Regions from separate parts of the Vibrio ishigakensis genome, predicted to be linked through region 1. Evidence: predicted binding sites of a transcription regulator. Region 1 holds the regulator's gene; each other region holds the start of a gene.

What was found. The regulator CRP, encoded in region 1, controls carbon source genes, mostly activating them, when cyclic AMP is high. The targets are predictions, from matches to a motif close to TGTGANNNNNNTCACA.
Region 2: the regulator CRP is predicted to act here: its motif matches at 4,383-4,398, upstream of Pcarn_RS17095 (ROK family protein).
Region 3: the regulator CRP is predicted to act here: its motif matches at 3,670-3,685, upstream of udp (uridine phosphorylase).

The regions. Positions count from the first base shown of each region.
Region 1 covers NZ_AP024881.1:210,777-218,121, reverse strand. The annotation lists gene Pcarn_RS01015 (ABC transporter ATP-binding protein) at 1-1,438, shown strand, start outside; gene Pcarn_RS01010 (TIGR02444 family protein) at 1,435-1,893, shown strand; gene Pcarn_RS01005 (hydrolase) at 1,898-2,920, shown strand; gene Pcarn_RS01000 (YheU family protein) at 2,895-3,116, shown strand; gene Pcarn_RS00995 (phosphoribulokinase) at 3,140-4,009, shown strand; gene crp (cAMP-activated global transcriptional regulator CRP) at 4,223-4,855, shown strand; gene Pcarn_RS00985 (DUF1338 domain-containing protein) at 4,906-5,697, opposite strand; gene astD (succinylglutamate-semialdehyde dehydrogenase) at 5,713-7,173, opposite strand; gene astA (arginine N-succinyltransferase) at 7,204-7,345, opposite strand, start outside.
Region 2 covers NZ_AP024882.1:719,541-726,885, reverse strand. The annotation lists gene Pcarn_RS17105 (extracellular solute-binding protein) at 1-1,193, opposite strand, end outside; gene Pcarn_RS17100 (glycoside hydrolase family 13 protein) at 1,263-2,921, opposite strand; gene Pcarn_RS17095 (ROK family protein) at 3,299-4,195, opposite strand; gene Pcarn_RS17090 (Gfo/Idh/MocA family protein) at 4,619-5,680, shown strand; gene Pcarn_RS17085 (Gfo/Idh/MocA family protein) at 5,689-6,780, shown strand; gene Pcarn_RS17080 (MGH1-like glycoside hydrolase domain-containing protein) at 6,920-7,345, shown strand, end outside.
Region 3 covers NZ_AP024881.1:1,102,855-1,110,199, reverse strand. The annotation lists gene Pcarn_RS04975 (COG3014 family protein) at 1-1,006, opposite strand, end outside; gene hinT (purine nucleoside phosphoramidase) at 1,006-1,356, opposite strand; gene Pcarn_RS04965 (DUF1887 family protein) at 1,621-2,787, shown strand; gene udp (uridine phosphorylase) at 2,841-3,608, opposite strand; gene Pcarn_RS04955 (CBS domain-containing protein) at 3,784-4,200, opposite strand; gene Pcarn_RS04950 (DUF481 domain-containing protein) at 4,403-5,524, shown strand; gene Pcarn_RS04945 (HlyD family secretion protein) at 5,599-6,729, shown strand; gene Pcarn_RS04940 (DUF2955 domain-containing protein) at 6,719-7,345, shown strand, end outside.

The DNA of each region.
Region 1 (7,345 bases):
ATTGTGTCGCTCTGACCTACTACTACTGGATGAACCAACAAACCACTTAGATCTGGATGCGGTAATGTGGCTAGAGCGCTGGCTTCAGAGCTACCGCGGCACGCTCGTAGTTATCTCCCACGACCGTGATTTCCTTGATCCTGTGGTCAACCGAATCATTCATATCGAGAACCAGACCCTAAACGAGTATACGGGCAACTATTCTTCGTTCGAGAAGCAGCGTGCCGAGAAGCTAGTGTTGCAACAGGCTATGTACCAGAAGCAGCAAAAGCAGATGTCGCATATGCAAAGCTATATCGACCGCTTCCGCTACAAGGCCTCTAAAGCAAGGCAGGCACAAAGCCGAATTAAGGCGCTCGAGCGCATGGAGAAGGTACTACCCGCTCAGTTTGATAACCCATTTAGCTTCGAGTTTAGAGAGCCAGATGCACTGCCTAACCCTATCGTAATGATGGATCAAGTCAGTGCTGGTTATGGTGACAAGCGCGTTCTCGATCAGATCAAGCTAAACCTAGTTCCTGGCAGTCGAATCGGTCTTTTAGGTCGCAACGGTGCGGGTAAGTCTACTCTGATCAAATTGCTCTCCGGAGAGTTGCAACCGCAAGCCGGTGAGTGTACCTACTCACAAGGTGTGAAGATTGGTTACTTTGCTCAGCATCAACTAGAGACCCTCCATCCAGAGGAAACACCACTGCAACACATGATGCAGATAGCGCCCAAGCATACTGAACAACAGTTGCGTGATTACCTAGGTAGTTTCGGTTTCCAAGGAGATAAGGCTCTAGATAAGGTTGCTCCATTCTCCGGGGGTGAGAAGGCTCGCCTAGTGCTAGCTTTGCTAGTTTGGCAAAAACCTAACCTATTGCTTCTGGATGAACCCACCAACCACCTAGATCTGGATATGCGTCAAGCACTTACCCTTGCCCTTCAAACCTTCGAGGGTGCTATGGTAATCGTCAGTCACGATAGGTATCTATTGAAAGCGACAACAGATGATTTGTATCTCGTACACGATCAAATGGTAGAGCCCTTCGACGGCGACCTTGTGGATTACTACAAATGGCTGACCGAGCAACAAAAGCAACAGAAAAAAGCCGAATCTAATGCTGATCCAAAAAGCACAGAGAATTCAGCAGCGGCTAAAAAAGACCTCAAGCGTAAGCAGGCCGAGTTTCGCAAGCTAACCGCACCGATACGAAAGAACATCACTAAACTCGAAACCCATATGGATAAGCTCAACCAAGCTTTAGAAGGTTTTGAAGAGCAACTTAGCGATACAGAAATGTATCAGGCGAAAAATAAGGCTAAACTTACTCAGGTCTTAAGCCAACAAGCCGAAGCCAAAGCGGAGCTCGAAGAGGTCGAAATGGAATGGATGAGTGACCAAGAGACCCTAGAGAGTATGCAGGCTGAACTGGACGCAGAATTGAATCTATGACGGAAAGCACGCCCAATAGCAATTTGACCATCGATAGCCTGTGGCAATTTAGCCTACAGTACTACTCCGAGCGGGAAATCAAAGAGGCGTGCCTTACCCTACAGAATCAATTTCACGGCAACGTAAATCTACTGCTTGCCCTTCGTTGGCTCGATCAACATCAGCTATCTTTTCCAAACCAAGAGTGGCCGCGAATGCTCCAAAGCCTTGGACGCACCGAGCCACTTTTGCACCAGTTTCGCGAACTGCGACGTAAAACAAAGCAGCACCTACCTGACACCCTATATCGTGAGTCTCTGCAATTCGAACTCCACCTAGAGCGCCAGCAACAAGCCGATATTGTCGATGCCATCCATCAGTTGCAGTTAGATAAGGTAGAGGTGCCACATTTAACCGATGACTACTGCCATCAACTGGGAGCGGAACACATAGCCTTTATCTTTAGTAAGCATTAAAAGTATGGATACCCTATTCAAGCCACATTGGAGCATGACCAACCCTCACCTGCAGACCCTGCTGCCTAGGTTTGTGCGCAAGGCGCCATTATTTACTCCCATGTGGGAGTGCATCCAAACCCCAGACAGTGACTTTTTAGATCTCGCCTGGAGCGAAGACTGGAATCAACTTCAAGCCTATCGCAAACCTATTTTTGTGCTTTTTCATGGACTAGAAGGAAGTTTCAACAGCCCTTACGCTAATGGTCTGATGCAAGCCTTTGCGCAAAGAGGTTGGCTATCGGTGATGATGCACTTTCGCGGTTGTAGCGGTAAACCAAACAAGCAGGCCAGAGCCTACCACTCGGGAGAAACCGAAGACGCGCGCCTTTTCTTAGAGCACCTGCACCAACGCTTCCCATACAATCCCAAAGTAGCAGTAGGCATCTCCCTTGGCGGTAACATGCTGGTGAACTACTTAGCCAAGTACGCCGACCAACCTCTACTGAATGAAGCGACCATCATCTCGGCACCACTGGATTTAGCCGCCTGCTCCAAACGTATCGAGCGTGGCTTTTCAAAGCTTTATAACAGTTACCTATTGGGCTCGCTAAAGCAGTCGGCCCTACAAAAACTTCACCTGTTGGAAGACAAACTTGGGATCGATAGAGAGACCATACAGAATATGCGCTTCCTTCATCAGTTTGATGATGCGATTACGGCTCCCTTGCATGGTTTCTTGAATGCGCGTGACTACTATCAAAAATGTTCGGGCCTTCCTAAATTAAATCAGACCTCTATTCCAATAAATCTGATCCACGCCAAGGATGACCCCTTTATGACCGATGAGGTCATCCCAAATTTCAAGCTGGCAGACAACATCACCTACCACCTAATGCCAAAAGGCGGGCATGTTGGCTTTATTCAGGGCACTCCTTCGTCACCAAAATTCTGGTTGGAGATGGTGGTTCCCGCTTTTTATGATAAATTTGTATCTTCAATTTATTACCAAGATGTAAATCATGATCGTACCCTGGCAAGAAATTAGCCCTGAGACCCTAGAAAACCTAGTCAAAGAATTCGTGCTTCGTGAAGGCACAGACTATGGAAGTGTCGAGGCAAGCCTACAAGACAAAGTCGATCAGGTGCTTATGCAGCTAAAAAACGGACAAGCTGTCATCGTCTATTCAGAATTGCATGAGACAATAGACATCAAAGTAAGCCAAAACTCACAACTACTATAAACTCACATTCGACAAGGAACGTCATGTCAGCCAAGCATCCCATCATAGCGGTAACCGGTTCTTCTGGAGCAGGCACTACCACCACCTCAGAAACCTTTCGCAAGATGTTCAACATGATGAAGGTTCAGGCTGCGTGGGTAGAAGGCGATAGCTTTCATCGCTTTACTCGCCCCGAGATGGATGTCGCTATTCGCAAAGCCAAAGAGCAAGGTAAACACATCAGCTACTTTGGCCCTGAGGCTAACGACTTCCCAGCCCTAGAAGAATTTTTTAAAGAGTACGGTGAGAAAGGCGAAGGTAAGGTACGCCGTTATCTGCACACCTTCGATGAAGCAGTTCCCTATAATCAGATGCCGGGTACCTTTACTCCGTGGCAAGAACTGCCTGAGAACAGCGACCTGCTTTTCTATGAGGGCCTGCATGGCGCGGTAGTGGACCACAACTGTCATGTGGCCAAGCATGTGGACCTTCTGATCGGCATGGTGCCTATCGTAAACTTGGAGTGGATACAAAAATTCGTTCGTGATACTCGCGATCGTGGTCATTCTCGAGAGGCGGTTACCGACTCTATCGTTCGCTCAATGGACGACTATCTGAATTACATCACCCCGCAATTTTCACGTACACATATCAACTTTCAACGCGTTCCGACCGTAGACACCTCAAACCCGCTAAATGCGAAAGGTATCCCAAGCCTAGATGAGAGTTTTGTGGTGATTCGAATGCGCGGATTTAAAAATGTCGATTTCCCATATCTGCTGGCTATGATTGATGGCTCTTTTATGTCTCGCCACAACACCTTAGTTGTGCCGGGAGGCAAGATGAGCTTTGCGATGGAGCTGATTATCAGACCTATCCTGCAACAGCTTTTAGAAACCGGAAAGATAGGCTAAACGATACACAGCACACACTCTTGTCCGAGACTGTGATAAAAGCCACAATTTTGTTTACATTTTCGGCAATTCTGACCGATCAAAATCAAGAAATGTGGCAAAAAAAAGGATACTATTCGTAGTACAAAATAAAAGTAGTAGCAGCAACTACAAGCCTTGAACACTCATAGGCAACAATACAAATATGCTCGCTAAAGAGAGGAAGATAAGAATATGGTTTTAGGTAAACCTCAAACGGATCCAACATTAGAATGGTTTTTGTCCCACTGTCATATCCACAAATACCCTTCTAAAAGTACGCTGATCCACGCTGGTGAAAAAGCGGAAACTTTGTATTACATCGTCAAAGGCTCTGTTGCCGTTCTAATTAAGGACGAAGAAGGTAAAGAAATGATTCTTTCTTACCTTAACCAAGGCGACTTCATCGGTGAGCTAGGTCTTTTTGAAGAAGACCAAGAGCGTACAGCTTGGGTTCGTGCAAAATCACCTTGTGAAGTTGCAGAGATCTCATTCAAGAAGTTCCGTCAGCTAATCCAAGTGAACCCAGACATCCTAATGCGTCTGTCTTCACAAATGGCGAAACGCCTACAAGTAACTAGCCAAAAAGTTGGTGACTTGGCGTTCCTAGACGTTACTGGTCGTATCGCACAGACTCTACTGAATCTTGCAAAACAACCTGACGCTATGACGCACCCAGATGGCATGCAAATCAAGATCACTCGTCAAGAAATCGGCCAAATCGTTGGTTGTTCTCGTGAGACAGTAGGTCGTATCTTGAAGATGCTAGAAGAGCAGAACCTTATCTCAGCTCACGGTAAGACTATCGTGGTATATGGTACTCGCTAAGCCGAATTCAGATTCAAAAAAACCGCTACTTAGTAGCGGTTTTTTTATGCCTAATTGTTGGTGCTCTCGAATATCTTGTCTGCCGAGGCGGCCACAAAGCCATGGTAGAGCTCGCCTTGGTTATCTTGATAACGCTTGGCAAACTCGTAGAACCCACCAGGGATAGAGTGCACAGCATCAGAGAATGCTACGTCCACTTTGTCCGCCATAGTCGATGACTGCTCTAATAACACCTTAGGAGAGCCTTTTACTTCTCCACCCGAGCTGTTAATGGCAAAGCCTTTTTGCTTCAAAAAGCCGTTCACCTCAGCCACTTCCTCATACTCAGCCAACTGATTCACGCTTACCGTAAAATGATTCGCTCCATAGCCATGCGCCGCAACCCAAGCTGCATACTCACTCTCGCTGGCTAGGATCTGATATTCACCATAGCTAAGGTCCCACAAGCGACCTTGATGTAAGAAATCGGAGCCAGATAGCTTGTCTGCATCGATTTGGTCTACCAGCTTAAGCACAACATTACGCAACTCATTCGAGCACAGGTGCAGTTGAAGCTGGCTGATAAACACCTTTGGCATTTTAGGGTCAGGGTGCTGATAATGCTCTGCAATCAGCTTTTTACTCTCGAACACATAGTCGCCACCTTTCTCGTAACCAAGCTCAATAAAAGGCTTGGCTAGAGTCGGCAATGACACAGGGTCGACACCAAAGGTGCGCAACGCGATGTGGTCGTTAATCAAAGCTTGGTCTTGCTTTAGCAACTCATGAATCGTGTGTGATGACGGGCACAGACGCTCGCAAAAATCACCCCAAAGTTGCTCGAACAGTTGTTCAGCTCCCATATTCCCTCCTTGAAATTACATGGTGATGCCCGGTGATAGAGACTCAGGCAATAATGGCTCAGCACCGTGGATAGATGCCATTGGATACGCGCAATAATCCGCCGCGTAAAACGCGCTCGGTCTTAGGTTGCCAGAAGCACCCGGGCCGCCAAATGGTGCATCACCGCTAGCTCCGGTAATCGGGCGATTGCGGTTCACGATTCCGGCACGGATCTCATCAGAGAACTGTTCCCACTCAGCATCGCGCGTCGAGATTAGCCCAGCCGATAAACCATATTGAGTGTCGTTAGCCAGCTCAATCGCCTTCTCAAAGCCAGAATAGCGCACAACCTGCAGCAGTGGACCGAAGTACTCTTCATCCGGTAGGGTATCGATAGCAGAAGCTTCAAGGATAGTCGGAGACAAGAAAGCACTCTCACCAAGCTCACCTTTGAGAAGGTACTCTGCGCCCTTACCTACCAACTCTTCTGCCGCAGCAACGATCTGCTGCGCTGCAGTGCGGGAGATGAGCGTGCCCATGAAAGGTTGGTCGTCTGCAAACGGCTGGTCCATCTTAAGCTGCTTAGTCACCTCTACTAGACGAGCGACCAAAGCATCACCGGCCTCACCCTGCGGCACGTAAAGACGACGCGCACAGGTACAACGCTGACCGGCACTGATAAACGCCGACTGGATAATGGTGTACACAGCTGCATCTAAGTCGCCATATTCTTCAGAGACGATAAGCGGGTTGTTGCCCCCCATCTCTAGCGCCAACATCTTCTCTGGCTGACCCGCAAACTGACGATGCAGGATATGACCGGTATTAGCGCTACCGGTAAACAATAGGCCATCGATCTTATTTGAACTCGCTAGTGCGATACCCGTTTCTTTACCACCTTGCACTAGGTTGACCACACCCGATGGAAGGCCTGCTTCTTGCCATAGTTTGACTGCAAGCTCACCACAAAGCGGAGTCAGATCAGATGGCTTAAACACCACAGTGTTGCCAGCAAGAAGTGCAGGAACTATGTGTCCATTTGGAAGGTGTACTGGAAAGTTATATGGGCCAAACACAGCTAGCACACCCAGCGGGCGATGTTGTAAGGTCACATCGTTGGCACCTACCTGCTTGTGTTTAGTACCGGTTCTTTCGTGATAAGACTTGATGGATAGACCTATCTTGCCCGCCATTGCAGCGGCTTCTGTGCGAGTTTCCCAGATAGGTTTACCCGTCTCTTTAGAAATGGTCTCAGCGATCAGCTCAGCGTTTTCTTTTACTAGATCTGCAAAGCGCAATACTATCTGTTCGCGCTCTGCAAAGCTCTTCTTTTTCCAACTAAGAAAGCCAGTGCGTGCGGCCATTACCGCTAGCTCTACTTGACCTTCAGTTGCGCTGTGTCCTTGCCAGATAGTTTGGCTGTTATACGGAGACTGAGACTGGATATCGGCGCCTTGGCCAGAGATCCACTCCCCTGCAATAAAATGCGTTGTCATTCCAATCGTTCCTTGTTTGTTTTATTGAACCTATTGTGCGGTCATGCGCACCCAATCACCGCTGGCGACCTCTAGAGCCTCTGCCACCTCTCTAGACAAGATCACCGTCTGGGATTCATTGTCGAAGGCTGCCGGCTGAGCCACCGCTCTGAAGTTTTCAAAAGAGGTATTA
Region 2 (7,345 bases), on a different replicon from region 1:
TGTAGCTCAATTGATTGACCTGCTTTGACTAGCGCATCTTTAGCTGCAACGTCTTTGTTCCAAACATCAGAAACCGCACCGGTCAATGGACCCCAAAGGAAGTTCATCTCCATTAGGTGAGGCATAGCAACGGTATGCTCAGACTGCTGAGTGAGAGCCGCTACATAATCATTGGCTGGGTTAGCTTTGACTTTTTCCATGAATGCCTTAGTTGGAGTCAGACGATTGGCTGTCTCTAGTCGATATTCAGCGAATTCTTCTGAGGTCAGATAATCAGCAAACAGCTGCGCCGCTCTTGGGTATTCAGAGAAGGTCGACACACCATACAGCTCAAAGCCAGAGAAGGTGGTCAGTGTCTGTCCCTTATAAGTAGGAAGCGCACTCACACCAAGATTTACACCCGAGCTCTTAAAGGTTTCATACGCCCATGGGCCTTCGATAATAGCTGCTACCTTGCCATCGGCAAACAAGCCTTGACGAACCTGGCTGTTTGATACGTCATTAGAGTTACTCACCGTCAGGTCCTTAAGCTCCATCATAGCTTCTAGGCCTTTGACTGCTGCATCGCCAGTAATACCGATATCGTCAGGGTTAAGGTTGTTATCACCAAACTCATACGCGCCATACATGGTCATAAATGGACGGTTCATATAGTAATCATTGATAGCCCAGACCAACGCATATTCATTTTTACTTGGGTTGGTAAACTCACCATTTTTCGCCACCAGCTCTTCAAAACTGGTTAAGCCATTTGGTAGCAGGTCTTTGTTATAGAAAAGCACGGTTGTGGTCATAGATGAAGGGAAACCATACACCTTGCCATCGCTATAGGTAGACGCATCGGTAGCGCTTGGAATAAAGTCATTCTTCACTCGGTCAGCACTGACCAAGTTCTCCATCAGGACACCCGACTCAACGCCTGAGCTCAGCATGTTATGAGGGAACTGGAATACGTCACCAACACGGGTGGAACCGCCATCTTGGATCATCTGATCTACAGAGCCTAGAACCGAAACCTCTCTTACCTGGATCTCGACGTCGTATTTCTGTTCAAACTTATCTGCCGCATAGCGCGCTACTTCAGCATTCTCGCCTGGGTTTGCCCAAACAACCAACTCTGCGCCTTCCTCAGGTACGATTTGAGCCATCGCACTGCCAGAAAGCAATGCCAATAAAACTAGGTTCTTTTTCATAATTGTTTCCGTCGTAATATAGAGTAATTAAGTCATGTTCCACCCGAGTCGGCGGGTGGCTATTTATAATCAGTTGATGGTATAAACCTTGGCCTCAAATGGACGAAGGTTTAATGTTGCCTGAAAATCTGAGTAGTTACTCAGCAACAGGGAAGATGGCTCGTGACCAAGCTCCTCCGCGCTCAATAACAACTCCTCATCAGAGAAATTCACTAACACTAAGGTGCTTTCATCCCCATAACGGCGCACATAGGCAAACAGACGTTCATGCTTAGGTAGCACCAAATCAAAATCACCATAGATAAGTGACTCAACTTGTTTTCGAAGCGCGATAAGCTGTTTATAGAAGCCATGCACAGAGTTGCTGTCCGTTATCTGAGAAGCGACATTGATCTTTGAATAATTAGGATTCACTGCAAGCCATGGGGTTGCACTGCTGAAACCTGCATGCTCACTGCTATCCCACTGCATTGGGGTACGCACATTGTCACGCGCATGAGGGGCAAGGGCTTGGATGATAGCCTGGTCACTCATGCCTTCTCTTTGCATCTCTTTTGCCTGATTCTTCATCAGTACACAGTCAAAATCTTCGACTCGCTGAAACTGGGTATTGGTCATCCCAATTTCTTGGCCCTGATAGATAAAGGGAGTGCCTTGCATTAAGAAATACATCACGGCGATGGACGTGGCACTCTCATACCAGTAGTTGTCTGTATCCCCCCATTTGGAGACCACTCGCGGGATATCATGATTTTCCACAAACAGTGAATTCCAACCCACACCATGCATGCCCTGTTGCCACTGGTTAAACACCTGCTTAAGTTTCACCAGATCCAGTTGATTGCTCTCACCCTCCTGCCATAGCGCTAAGTGCTCAAACTGGAAGATCATATTCAGGCGATTGTGCTGTGCGCCCACCCAGTCAACGGCACTGCTTGGATTCACACCATTGGCTTCACCAACCGTCACTGCACCGTGTTTGTTGAAGGTTCTTTCACACATTTCATCCACAAAATCTATGATGCCATCCACATTCATCATGGCCTGAATAGAAGGCACATAGTCAAGGTCATCAGGATTCGGCAGATCTGGCAAACCTGGGGCCTTCTTCATTACGCTAATGGCATCGATTCTAAAGCCATCAATCCCCTTTTCTAGCCACCAGTTGACCATGTTACACATGGCATCACGAACCTCAGGATTCTCCCAGTTGAGGTCGGGCTGCTTCTTAGAAAAAAAGTGCAGATAATATTGGTCGGTCAGCTCGTCATATTCCCAGATAGAGCCCTTGAAGATACTCTCCCAGTTATTGATTTCGCTTTCATCTTTCCAGATGTACCAATCACGCTTTGGATTATCGCGAGAAGAGCGAGACTCTTTAAACCACGCATGCTCATCACTGGTGTGGTTTGGCACCAGATCCAAGATCAACTTGATGCCACGCTTGTGCGCTTCTGCAAGAAGACGGTCGAAGTCTTGCATGGTGCCGAAATCGGCCATGATGTCTTGGTAATCACTGATGTCATAGCCGTTATCATCATTAGGAGAAGCAAAGATAGGACAGATCCAGATAAGGTCGATCCCAAGATCCTTTAGATAATCCAGCTTCGAGGTCACGCCATTCAAATCGCCGATACCATCGCCATTGCTGTCTTTAAAGCTCCTTGGGTAAATCTGATAAGCCGTGGCTTCTTTCCACCAAGCCTTTTCTATCATTGCTGCTGTCATACTACTCTCACGCACCCGTTATCGTTGCATTCTTTTAAGCCATCACAAGGCTGGCAATTTATTCAGAACTTGTACTTACAGATAGTACATATTTGCGCTGATCATGTGAGTGCATAAGTTTGAATGTGTGAAATTAACAAGATTAACCAAATCAAATTCATCCCAATAATATGACACCGCTGAAATTTCTAAGCATGACTTGCCGCCTCTCTTTCAAGGGACTCATAGCCGTGAGCCCAAGGGCCCACGGGCTTGATACTCGTAGAAAGTGGTGAATCACACCCAAAAACAGAAACCAAAGGGGCGCAGAAAAGCAAAAATGCGCCCAGACCTATCTGGCCTGAGCGCATTGCAATAACAAACAGTGATGGTTCGAGTTAGCTGTATGACTTTCCTAAGAGCGCAGCGCCGATAGAGCCCGCCCATGTGCCATTCACCGCAGGGACTAGCTTAATATCCTCGTTGGTGGGTGCCCACTGATACTCTTTAAGATAGGCATACAACGGATTAAACAACTCATCACCAGCATTAAGTATGCCTCCGCCGAGGATAAACATCTCAGGGTCCAGTATGTTGTTGATGGAAGAGATGGCGATGGCCAACTTCCTGACTGATTCCAGCCAAACACTGATGGCAAATTCATCGTACTTCTTAACATCCTGAACGAGATCATAGGTTGAGGTATAGCGACCGTTAGTGCGTTTGGCTATGGTTGAGTTACCAATGCTGTCCTCAAAACTGCCGGGAATTCCGGTAATGCCTTTCTCCTGCTGCCAGTCAAGACAGATATGGCCTATGTGACCCGCTACGCCTCGAGCCCCCTGATAGAGCTTACCGTCAATCATAATGGCACCGCCGACGCCCGTACCTAGGGTTAGCATCACCACATCGGAGACATGGTTGAAGTTCTGAGAGTGCAGCTCACCCAGCAGCGCCGCCTTGCCATCATTAATAACTCGGACGTTAGACGTTCTTGATGTAAGTTGTGTCCAATCAAAGGTGTCAATGCCCTTAAGACGACCAGGCATAGATAAAATCTTTTCACACGCTTTATCGTTTAGCCCAGGCACACTTACCCCTACACTCAGCAGTTCGCCATCGAAATCCTCCAACATCTCATCGGTTGCGCGCATCAAAGAGTCGGCCCAACTCATTGGGTCGTTTGGATCATCATTAGTTAAGAACTTCTTTTGTAGAACCGCATGTTCTTGCTCATCAAGAATCGACATTTTGATTTCCGTGCCGCCCATGTCTATTCCGAGTCTATATTTCATTTCAATCCCCATACTAGTCAGTCTGCACCATCACCTATGCACTGAGCGTAGTGACAGTTCACCCTCGTCATATATCAATTAATCAAAGAGCGCTTAATTTTTGTATTTACAACAATAAGAGTAAAGATGAGACAGGTATTGATTCTAATCAAATATCACGCGCGCTTTTAACTGAACTTCAACGAACTGTGATTGGTATCTCAGGGATTAACAGAAGTCTGAATCTCCAAACAAAACATGAAAATTCATCCAAACCCTTTTATATAAGGGGACTTCGTCATTTTTCGACTGACCTCAGTCCAGCATTAAATGCATTATTTGGATGATGTGAATTCGATTTTGATTTCTATCACATTTAATCAAGAACAATGTTGCTAGTATCCTTGCATAATATATTTGTAAAGACATATTGAGAATAGCGACATGACAGTAAAAAAAGTGGTTGGCATTTGCTTCGATCAAATGCACATCGGCGACCTGCTAGAGATTGCCCAGAAATCAAAAGACTACCAAGTAGTTGGCGTTTACGACCCAACTAACGAACGAATGATCCCGGTTTGTGATGATCTAGAGATCCCTCACAAACTCATGTACACCGACTGGCAACAGATGCTTGAGGAGACTCAGCCTGACCTAGGCATCGTCTGCTCGGTGACCGATGACCATACTCTGTGGACCCAGCGACTTGCCGAGCGTGGCATCCATATTCTTTTAGAAAAACCATTTTCGACCAGTACCGCCGATGCAGAGGAGGCCATTCGTGTAGCCAATCAACATAAGGTGCATCTCTGCGTGAACTGGCCCTTGGCTTGGTATGACACCCATCGCACCACCAAAGCCATGATTGATGCTGGCGAGATTGGAGAGGTCACCGAGGTGCACTACTATGATGGAAACCGAGGCCCTCTTTACCATCTGCACGGTAAAAAAGAGGTGACCGAAACGCCTGACCCAAATGAAACCTGGTGGTATAGCAAGGCAGCCGGGGGCGGTTCATTGCTCGACTATCTTGGCTACGGAGTCACCATAGGTACCTGGTTCCGCGATGGTGAGATGCCTGAAGAAGTGACCGCAGTTTCCCATATTCCAGCCGGATATGAAGTGGATGAGCAAAGCATCGTCATTGCACGCTATCCAGCAGGCCTCTCCTCATTCCAAACCCGTTGGGGCACATTTACCGACCCTTGGGTCACTCAGCCGCAGCCCTTCTGTGGCTTTGTTGTGGTAGGCACCCAAGGCACCATCATGAGTCGCGACTACGCTACCCATGTGCAGGTGCAAACCAGTGCTCACCCAGAGGTACGTGAGCTGGCGGTTCACGACTTCGGTGAGCAGCGAGACATCTTCGAATACCTAAATCGCGTTATCGATGATGGAGGCAAAGTCGAGGGCCCGTGCGGTGCCCATTACTCCCTTCTGGGTCAGAAGTTTGTGGATGCGGCCAAACAGAGTGCCGAGACACGCCAACCGGTTCGTCTTAAGTAGGAGGCCAAATGCCATATAATTCTATTGCCCAAACGGACATCAAACAGTTCGACATCGAGATACCTCTCTACCCACAACCTAAAAGTCAGCACAAGGTTGCCCTGATCGGTTGCGGCGCCATAGGTCGAGTCCAAGCCAGCGCCTATAAAGAGTGCGGTTGGAAGGTCGTTGCCCTTTGCGATATTAAGCTTGAGCGCGCTGAGTCGTTCCAAAAAGAGCTCTTTCCTGATGCCTATATTACTGCCAATTACAGCGATGTTTTGAGCGATCCAAGCGTTGATATCGTCGATCTGGCGCTGCATGTAGACATTCGCCCGAGCGTGGTAAAAGCGGCCTTGAAAGCGGGTAAGAATGTCATGAGCCAAAAGCCATTCGTCGAGGCAATCTCCGACGGTCTTGAGTTGTGTGAACTGGCAAAACAAGGCTCCAATACCCTAGCGGTCAACCAAAACGGCCGCTTTGCCCCCCACTTTTATGCGCTGCGCGAGGTGGTCGACAAGGGACATATTGGAGAGATAGTTTCGGCGGATTTTAATGTCTACTGGCCTCATGACCTGATAATGAAGGGACATCCATTGGCCGAGGTCGAGCACCTTATCTGCTATGACTTTGCCATCCATTGGTTTGATCTTGTGGCCACCTTGTTTGCTGGCAAGCAAGCCCGTTCGGTATACGCCAAAGCAACCACTACTCCACAGCAAGTCATTCATGTACCTACTCTGGTTTCGGTCAACATCGACTTTGGCGACGCCCAAGTCAGCATCAACATGCGCGCCTCTTCACACCACGAGGATTCAGGCTCTTACCATGTGTGTGGTACCCAAGGAGTCGCTTCTCTTGAGGGGGGCTCTCTTGGTGCAAGCGACCGACCTATCAAGGTCGTAAATCATAAAGGACAAGCCAATATCTCTGTCACCCCGGATTGGTTCCCTGCCGCCTTCAAAGGCACCATGGGCGATCTCATGTCAGCTATCGACCATAAGCGCCGCCCACAGGGGACCCCGGAGTCCTGTTTAGAAGGTCTACGACTCTGTTTTGCTGCTATTGAGTCTTCTCGAAGCGGCCAACCAGTAGACCCACGTCAGGTAGAACGAATTTAACCAAACCTAATCAACCAGAGTGTGAAGTCACGCCCTTTACACTCTTTTGCATCTTGATGAATATCATTTCACAAGAAAATCGATTTATTAATGTTGGCCTTATTAGTGTCAACCAATTTGGCAATCTTGGAGTTGTACAATGCCATTTATCAAAAAGAATCAAGATTTGAGCCTGCCAGACTGGGGCCCATACTCAAAGAACTATGCCGGTGTTGCTCACGTAGCAAATAATGATCGAGGCCTACGCTTCGATGTCACCGTCATGCCAGGTCACTTCCGCCGTCAAATGATAGTGCCTAACGAAAAATGGGCCTCTGCATTCCATGCTTGGGAAGCGTCACCAAATCACGAATACTATTCATACCGTTATGAGATTGAATGGAAAGATCAGGTTTACTGCGATGTTTCAGTGTCTGCGGCGGGTGAAGATTGTCGCCTGATTCGCTGTGACTATAGAAACAACACAGACGTGACTCAAAACCTTAACCTGCATCTAGCGGCAAACCTTAACTATCCTCTGATGCCAACCAGCATGGGTGATCACGATATCGAGATGCAGCTTGTT
Region 3 (7,345 bases), 890 kb from region 1:
TCAGCTGCAGGGCACCAAATTTTTGAACACCGCTGTTATCGTAGTAAGGCAACGCCACCGAGTAGAAACCCACGTCCCCTCGACTGTCGTACACCGGTAGGGTCAGACGCCAATCGTTCATCTGCTTAACCGCACCACGCTCATCTAGGATGATAACCCTGCCCTCTCCTTTAGGAAGAGGTTGATAAGCGCCGTACTGCTTGGTTAAGAGCTCAAGATCCTGCCTCATGCCCAGTTCTGTGGCAACGCGAAGCGCACCATCGATAACCTGCTTATTATCTGGTGCAACGGCCAGTGCTCTTCGATAATCCACATAGGCACTGTTTGGGTCGCCTTGAGATTCATAAAGGAGTGCTGACAAGTAGAGCAGGTAGCCGTTCTGCACCGCCTTTAACTTATCACCCGCATCAGGATAGCGTGACAGGACACTGCCAAGATTCGGGCTAAGACCACTCTTTTTCATATCCGCTTCGGCGCGCTTTAGATCAGACTCACGCTGTTTTCGAGCACGCTCTTGCACCTGATTAGCGCGACGCATCTCAACCAGCGCCCCTTCCAAGCTGTTTTGCTCAATATAGTTAAGGCCCAAGTAGAGGTGCAAAAAGCCCAACTCATAATCGGCAGGCTCGTAATTGGTCAAGTTGTCATTGACCGCCAAAGCCCCGACGCTAGTGGCAGTATCCGAGATGGAAATAACCGCTTGATCTTGCCATTGGCGAACCGCTCTATCACTCGCCTCAAATGCTGACTTACTCTCAGGGTACGATGCAGCCAAGAAGTCGATGCGCCCCCTTTCCATATTATCTAGGATGTCACCTGCACGGCTCTCGGGCAGTTGCTCTTGAGCCTTGAGATAATCACCGCTGCTGACAGCCTGATAAACGGAACGATTCTGCGCAGAATAATGACTAAAAAGGTTACCCGCAGAGAGAGAGGCACAGGCGGTAAGAATCGCACTACAAAATACAACTGACGCGGTACGATACAGCTTTTTACCTTGTTTCATTAGCCAACCAGCATAGGTCCTAAAGGCTTGCCACCCACTAGGTGCATATGAATATGGTATACCTCTTGGCCACCATAAGAATTACAGTTCACGATCAAGCGATAACCGTCTTCTGCAATGCCTTCTTCTTTAGCAATCTTGGCTGCCACGGTAAACATGCGTCCTAGCGCGCGTTCATCGTCTTCGGTAACGTCATTTACGGTAGGAATAACGTGGTTAGGAACAATCAGAATATGAGAGGGAGCTCTCGGGTTGATATCTTGGAATGCTGTCACGAGATCGTCTTGATAAACCAGTTCAGTTTGGATCTCTTGACGTATGATTTTACTAAAAATTGTTTCTTCAGCCATGATAGGTCTCAGCTCAATTCAATGGTTTAACAAGAGTGCACCAAGGTGTCTAAAAAAGCAATTGCATCAACAATCTAGCGATTCTCAAACAACCAAAAATGAACAATAAGATTTAATGCCACGCCCGCTACTTGCAATTTTATGCAAAAACCCCAATCTTTCAGTAACCAGCGCACGTTAATTCCCATTTGTAAGTACGGCTAGGTACTTAATTTTTCTCAGTTTACAAACTAATGTGCGCCTCAATAATAAGAGGTATAAAGCATGCCAGTTCAGATTGGTATTATTGACCAAGATCCGATTCGCTTGGTCACTCCCCTGTTAGATGACCGCGCGGTCAGTCGCCATATGATCTTTATCGGGGTTGCAAATCAGCGCCCTATGTTTGAAAAGCTAGAAGTCGTTCTGGCAAAGCGCGATATCAAGAGTGAGTTCTTCGAGATCCCGAATGTTTCAAACACTGCCAAGATTAAATCTTGTGTGATGGAGTTGGCTAAGCGTTTGAAAGAAGAAGGCGACACCATCAAATTCAACGCCAGTTGCGGCCTAAGACATAGACTCCTTTCTGTCTATGAGGTTGTGCGTAGCTTTGATTGGCCAATCTTTGTCGTGGAACCTAATACAGATAGATTGAGCTGGCTTTACCCTGATGGTCAGATTGACGCTCAGGTTCAAGACCATATCACCATCAATGACTATCTCACCATCTTTGGTGCTGAAGCCGAATTCCCTACCGAAGAAGACATGATCCATATCGACGATGTGCTTCTTGGCGTATGTGAAAAGTGGGCAAGTCACGCCCTAGAGCTTGGCCCTGGTCTTGCCACCCTAAACTTTCTTGCTACAACCTGTCGTAAAGAGCAGAAACTGGATGTGGAGCTCTCCACCAAACAGCAAGGTTATCGTGAGCTGAATATCCTGCTAGAAGACTTGGTTCAAGCGAACCTTGCAGACTACGCTAACGGCGTACTCACCTTCCATTCTGAAAAAGCGCGTCGTTTCTCTAACGGCGAATGGCTTGAAGCACTGGTTCATGCTCATGTTAAGCAGATCCAAGCCGAGTTATCGACACTGCAAGACTGCTCATTGAACGTTCAAGTTAGTCGTAAAATAGGTGAGAAAGAGATCCGCAATGAGCTCGACGTTGCTACGGTTGCGAATAACAAGCTGCATATCATCGAGTGTAAAACCAAGGGTATGCGCGATGACGGCGATGATACTCTGTATAAGCTAGATACCCTTCGCGATCTACTAGGTGGTCTCCAAGCACGCGCTATGCTTGTAAGCTTCAGACCGCTGCGTCACAACGATATCACTCGTGCTGCAGACTTAGGCCTTGCACTTATTGGTCCGGATGAACTACTTGACCTTCATGCCCACCTGAAAAAGTGGTTCTTAGCTGCAGGCGGCACCGAAGACTTCCCTTATTGATAAACAAAAAACCGGAGCGCAGTGCTCCGGTTTTTATATATCTGTTTTAGTAATTAGGCTAGAACCTTACGCGCCGCTTCCACTACTGTTTTAATCGAAAGCGCTTCAATCTCCTTCATCTTAGCCGAATCTGGGATTTCTTGTTGGGTACGATTAATAATAACCCCAGCAACACAGCCTGCTCGCAGACCTGAGCTTGCACACATGGTCAACAGGGTTGCAGACTCCATCTCAAAATTCAGAACGCCCATCTCTTGCCACTCTTGCATCGAATCTTTAAAGCGACGCACAACGCGTCCAGTAAAGGTGTCGTAGCGCTCTTGGCCTGGATAAAAGGTGTCACTGGATGCAGTAACGCCGGTATGTACAGTCGCGTTTTGTTCTACTGCGGCCTCTTTCATCGCAAGGGCAATGTTGAAATCCGAAACAGCAGGAAACTCCATTGGAGCAAAGTGCAGGCTAGCACCGTCGAGGCGTACAGATGCTGTAGTCACTATCATGTCACCCACATTCACATGTGGCTGAATAGCGCCGGTAGTACCGACACGTAGGAAGGTATTGACACCTAGCTGCGCCAACTCCTCTACAGCAATAGAGGTCGATGGACCACCGATACCTGTCGAACACACCACTACCTTGTTGCCATCTAGCTCTGCCAAATAGAGCGTATATTCGCGATGACTAGCAAGAAACGTTGGATTATCCATACAATCGGCAATGCGTTTTACGCGCTCCGGATCGCCAGGAATGATAGCCAGTGTTGCCCCTTGCAGGTCGTTTTGATTTACACCTAGATGAAATACATTTTGTTGAGCGCTCATAGATGACTCGCTTATGTTCGTTAAGTAAGGCTTTACCTTAGTGAGTTTCCCCACAAAGCAAAGTGAGCTAACTCACAAGTTGTAGGGATTCCAAGTTGTTGATTTCATAGTTAAACGGTTGCCATCACAAAAAACGCCACCGCGAATGCAGTGGCGTTTAACTATTGGCGTTTTTTTATACCGGATGTTGGAAGCAGGCGTTAATGGACTCACCTAGCGCACGCAATACATCACTGCGTGAGATAATGCCCACTAGTTTCTCTTCATCCACGACCGGGTAAACCTTCGGCTTACCGACCTTCATCATCTCAGCAAGTTCGATGATGGACATGTCTGGGTGCACGCTCAGTACCTCTTCATACATCACGTCGCTAACGATGTGCGTGTCCTGGCAGTGATAACTTACCTTGATAAGTTTTTCCAAGAGGTCTTGCTCGGACAAGAAACCCACTACCTTTTCACTCTCATCGATCACCGGACCTCCTGGGTTCTTCGCTTTAAGAAATTTTTCCAAGGCCGCTGAAAGGGACATATCAGAGGTGAAGGTCACCGCTTGATGAGACATGTAATCTTTGACTTTCAATGATTGCATATGGGACTCCTTTCCAAAATCTTTGCTAATACAATTTAAGTGTCGACTAAATTTCTGAAATTTCTAGGTTATTTCAAGGATTTTGTTTTATATCTCATTCATAAACACTCTAAACACAAAAAAGTGGGATAAGTTACGGAAATTTCGCCACTTTTTACCAATATGGGCTAGGGTTTATCTGAGCAAATGGATTTGATGCCCTATGAGCCGGAAAACGTATCACCTCATTCTTACGTCGCTAACACTATTAATGGTCACTTCCCCCTCTTTCGCCGAAGAGGAAGAGCTTACTGCGCCTCCTTGGTCGGTGGAGATACCCGCTGTGCCCGAAAAGTTTGACTGGCTGCTGGTTAAAAAAGGCGAACTTCTTGGAGGGGACATCATCGCCATGTATGACGACAAGGTGGAGTTCGATAGCGATGAGGTGGGCATACATAAAATAAAGATGAAGGACATCAAGGAGCTTAGAACCAAAGACATAATGCAGCTTCGATTTCTCGACGGAAGCATTATAGAAGGTCATATCATCATTACCGAAGATAGCGTCTATACAATGGAGAATCCCGACCAGACGTTTCCGAGAGAAGAGCTCCTATCTATTACACCATCTGAAAAAAGTGGCGAAAGCCTCTGGGCCGGGGAAATCAGTGCTGGTCTTAACTTCAAATCTGGTAATACCGAAAGCTTTGATTATTACTTTGATGCTGAGGTTCGCTATCTAAGATCAACTGGTCGATTCATTTCCACCTATCGCGGTGTGTTTGAAAAGGTAAGAGATAAAACCACAGACACTGTGGTAACAACTGAAGACAACCACAGGTTTACCGCCAAATACGATTACTACTACTCCAAAAAACTCTTCTTAACCTTGCCTAGCTATGACTTGGTCGTTGATACCTTTAGGAATATTCGCTACCAAACCTCGCTAGGTGTTGCTGCGGGTTATGAGGTCATAGACATCAAGGGGATGGATCTTGAGGTTTACGCAGGTCCTAGCGTTCAGGCCACTCACTTTGAAACGGTAGAGCCGGGTGAAGATGAGGTCGTATACTCTCCGGTGCTCGCGTTTGGTTTCGACTTTGAGGTAGACCTCACTTCAGATATCGAGTACTTCCTGGTCTATGATGCCAAACTGGTCAATGAAGAATCGGGGCTTTATATACAGCGCACCGAGACTGGTTTTGAGATAGAGCTTATCGATGACTTTGACCTCGAAATCACTGCCGTCATAGACAACACACTAGAGCCTGTTGCCGACGAGAATGGCATCAAGCCTGAAGCGACCGACATTCTGTTCACCATAGGCATAGAATACGAGTTTTAAAGTGTTGATTTTAATAGAGATCAGTTTGATACTATTTAGGTCACATAAGTTGTTTAAACGGAATTAATCATACTATGAGCGAAGAAAAACAAGTTCCAGCCGAAGAAACTCAAGAAGCGGCTCCTGAAACCCCGACTCCACCAGCCAAAGACCCAGTTAAGACCTTAACTCGCAACGTCTTTATCGTGGTTGCTATCATCTTTGTTTGGTACCTGTTTGCTGATAGACACACTCCTTGGACAGACCAAGCTAGAGTGCAAGCCTATGTCATCCCAATCGTGCCTCAAGTTGCAGGTAAACTAGTCGAAGTCAACGTTACTCAGGATCAGGGCATCGAGCGTGGTGATAAGCTGTTTTCTATCGACCCATCTGATTACCTACTTGCGGTCGAGACAGCGGAAACGCAGTTAGAATTGGCCGGTCAAGACATCGGTGCTGGTACGGCCAATGTAGCTACCGCGCAAGCACAATTGGTAGAAGCGCAAACCAACCTTGAACACATCAATGCGCAGAGTGCGCGCGTTTTCGAGCTCGAGCAAAAGAAACTCTTCTCTAAATCTGAGGGCGATAAAGCCCGTGCTGCTATTAAGCAAGCCCGAGCTCAGGTTCGCAGTGCTCAGGCTAACCTTGAAAAAGCCAAATCTCAGCTCGGTGCTGAGGGTGAAAACAACCCGAAGATCCGCGCGGCTATGGCTCAGCTTCAAAAGGCACAACTTGACCTAAGCCGAACTACGGTGCTTGCCCCAACCAATGGCGGTATCACTAACCTTCAGGTCGATGTGGGGTACTATGCAAACCCTAGTCAGCCAGTGATGACCTTCGTCGATGCTGATGATGTATGGATTGAGGTTTACCTAAAAGAGAATAACCTAGCCAACCTCAAGGTAGGTGATGATGCGGATATCGTACTCGATGTATTGCCGGGTCGAATCTTTAAGGGCAAGGTGCGCAGTATTGGCTTTGCGGTGCAGACAGGCTCAACCAATCAAGTGGGCGGTTTGGTTTCAGTGAAGACCTCATCAGGGTGGCTACGCGACCCGCAACGCTTCCCTGTGATCGTTTCCTTCGAAGAAGAGGTGCCACAAGGGCTTCGCCGTGTTGGCGGACAGGCAGACGTGCAACTCTATACGGGTAGCAACTTTGTGCTAAACGCCATTTCTAAGGTATATATCCGTCTATTGAGCTGGATTTCCTATGTCTACTAACACCCTATCTTGGTGGGAAAGACTGACCGGTGATGCTAATAGTATTCGGCAGGTAAGGTTTGCGCTGGGGGTTTCCACCTCAGCCACCATTGCCTACACCTTCAACTGGCCGCTAGCCTTCCTATTCCCTATCTTTACCTGTCTGTTGCTCTCCTTTCCCATTCCTAGGATGGCCCCAAAGCAGATAGGCAAGATGATGGTGGATACCCTAAAAGGCTTTGCCTTCGGTCTTGTATTCTCGGTATCACTGACGCGCTTCCCGATCCTATTCTTGATCTTGATGTTTCCGGCGCTGTTCTACTGCTACTACTACCTGAACCGCGGTGGTTCGTTCTGGCTCACCCTAATGAGCATGCTATCCCTACTCATTCTGCCGATGCTCACCTACACAGCAGAGGGTTTGGCAATCGGTTTTTCTATGGGCTTTGTAGTCTCGGCGTGGGCGGCAATCCTATACACCTTTATCATGCACGTTTTAGTGCCTGACCCCCAGCATATTACTTTGCCAGAGAAACCGGGCTTTCAGGACGTATATATCCCAATAGCCGCTCAGTTTGCGCTAAAGAGTACCCTAGTGGCCTTTCCTATCGTGGCGTATTGCATCACCTTTGCGCGC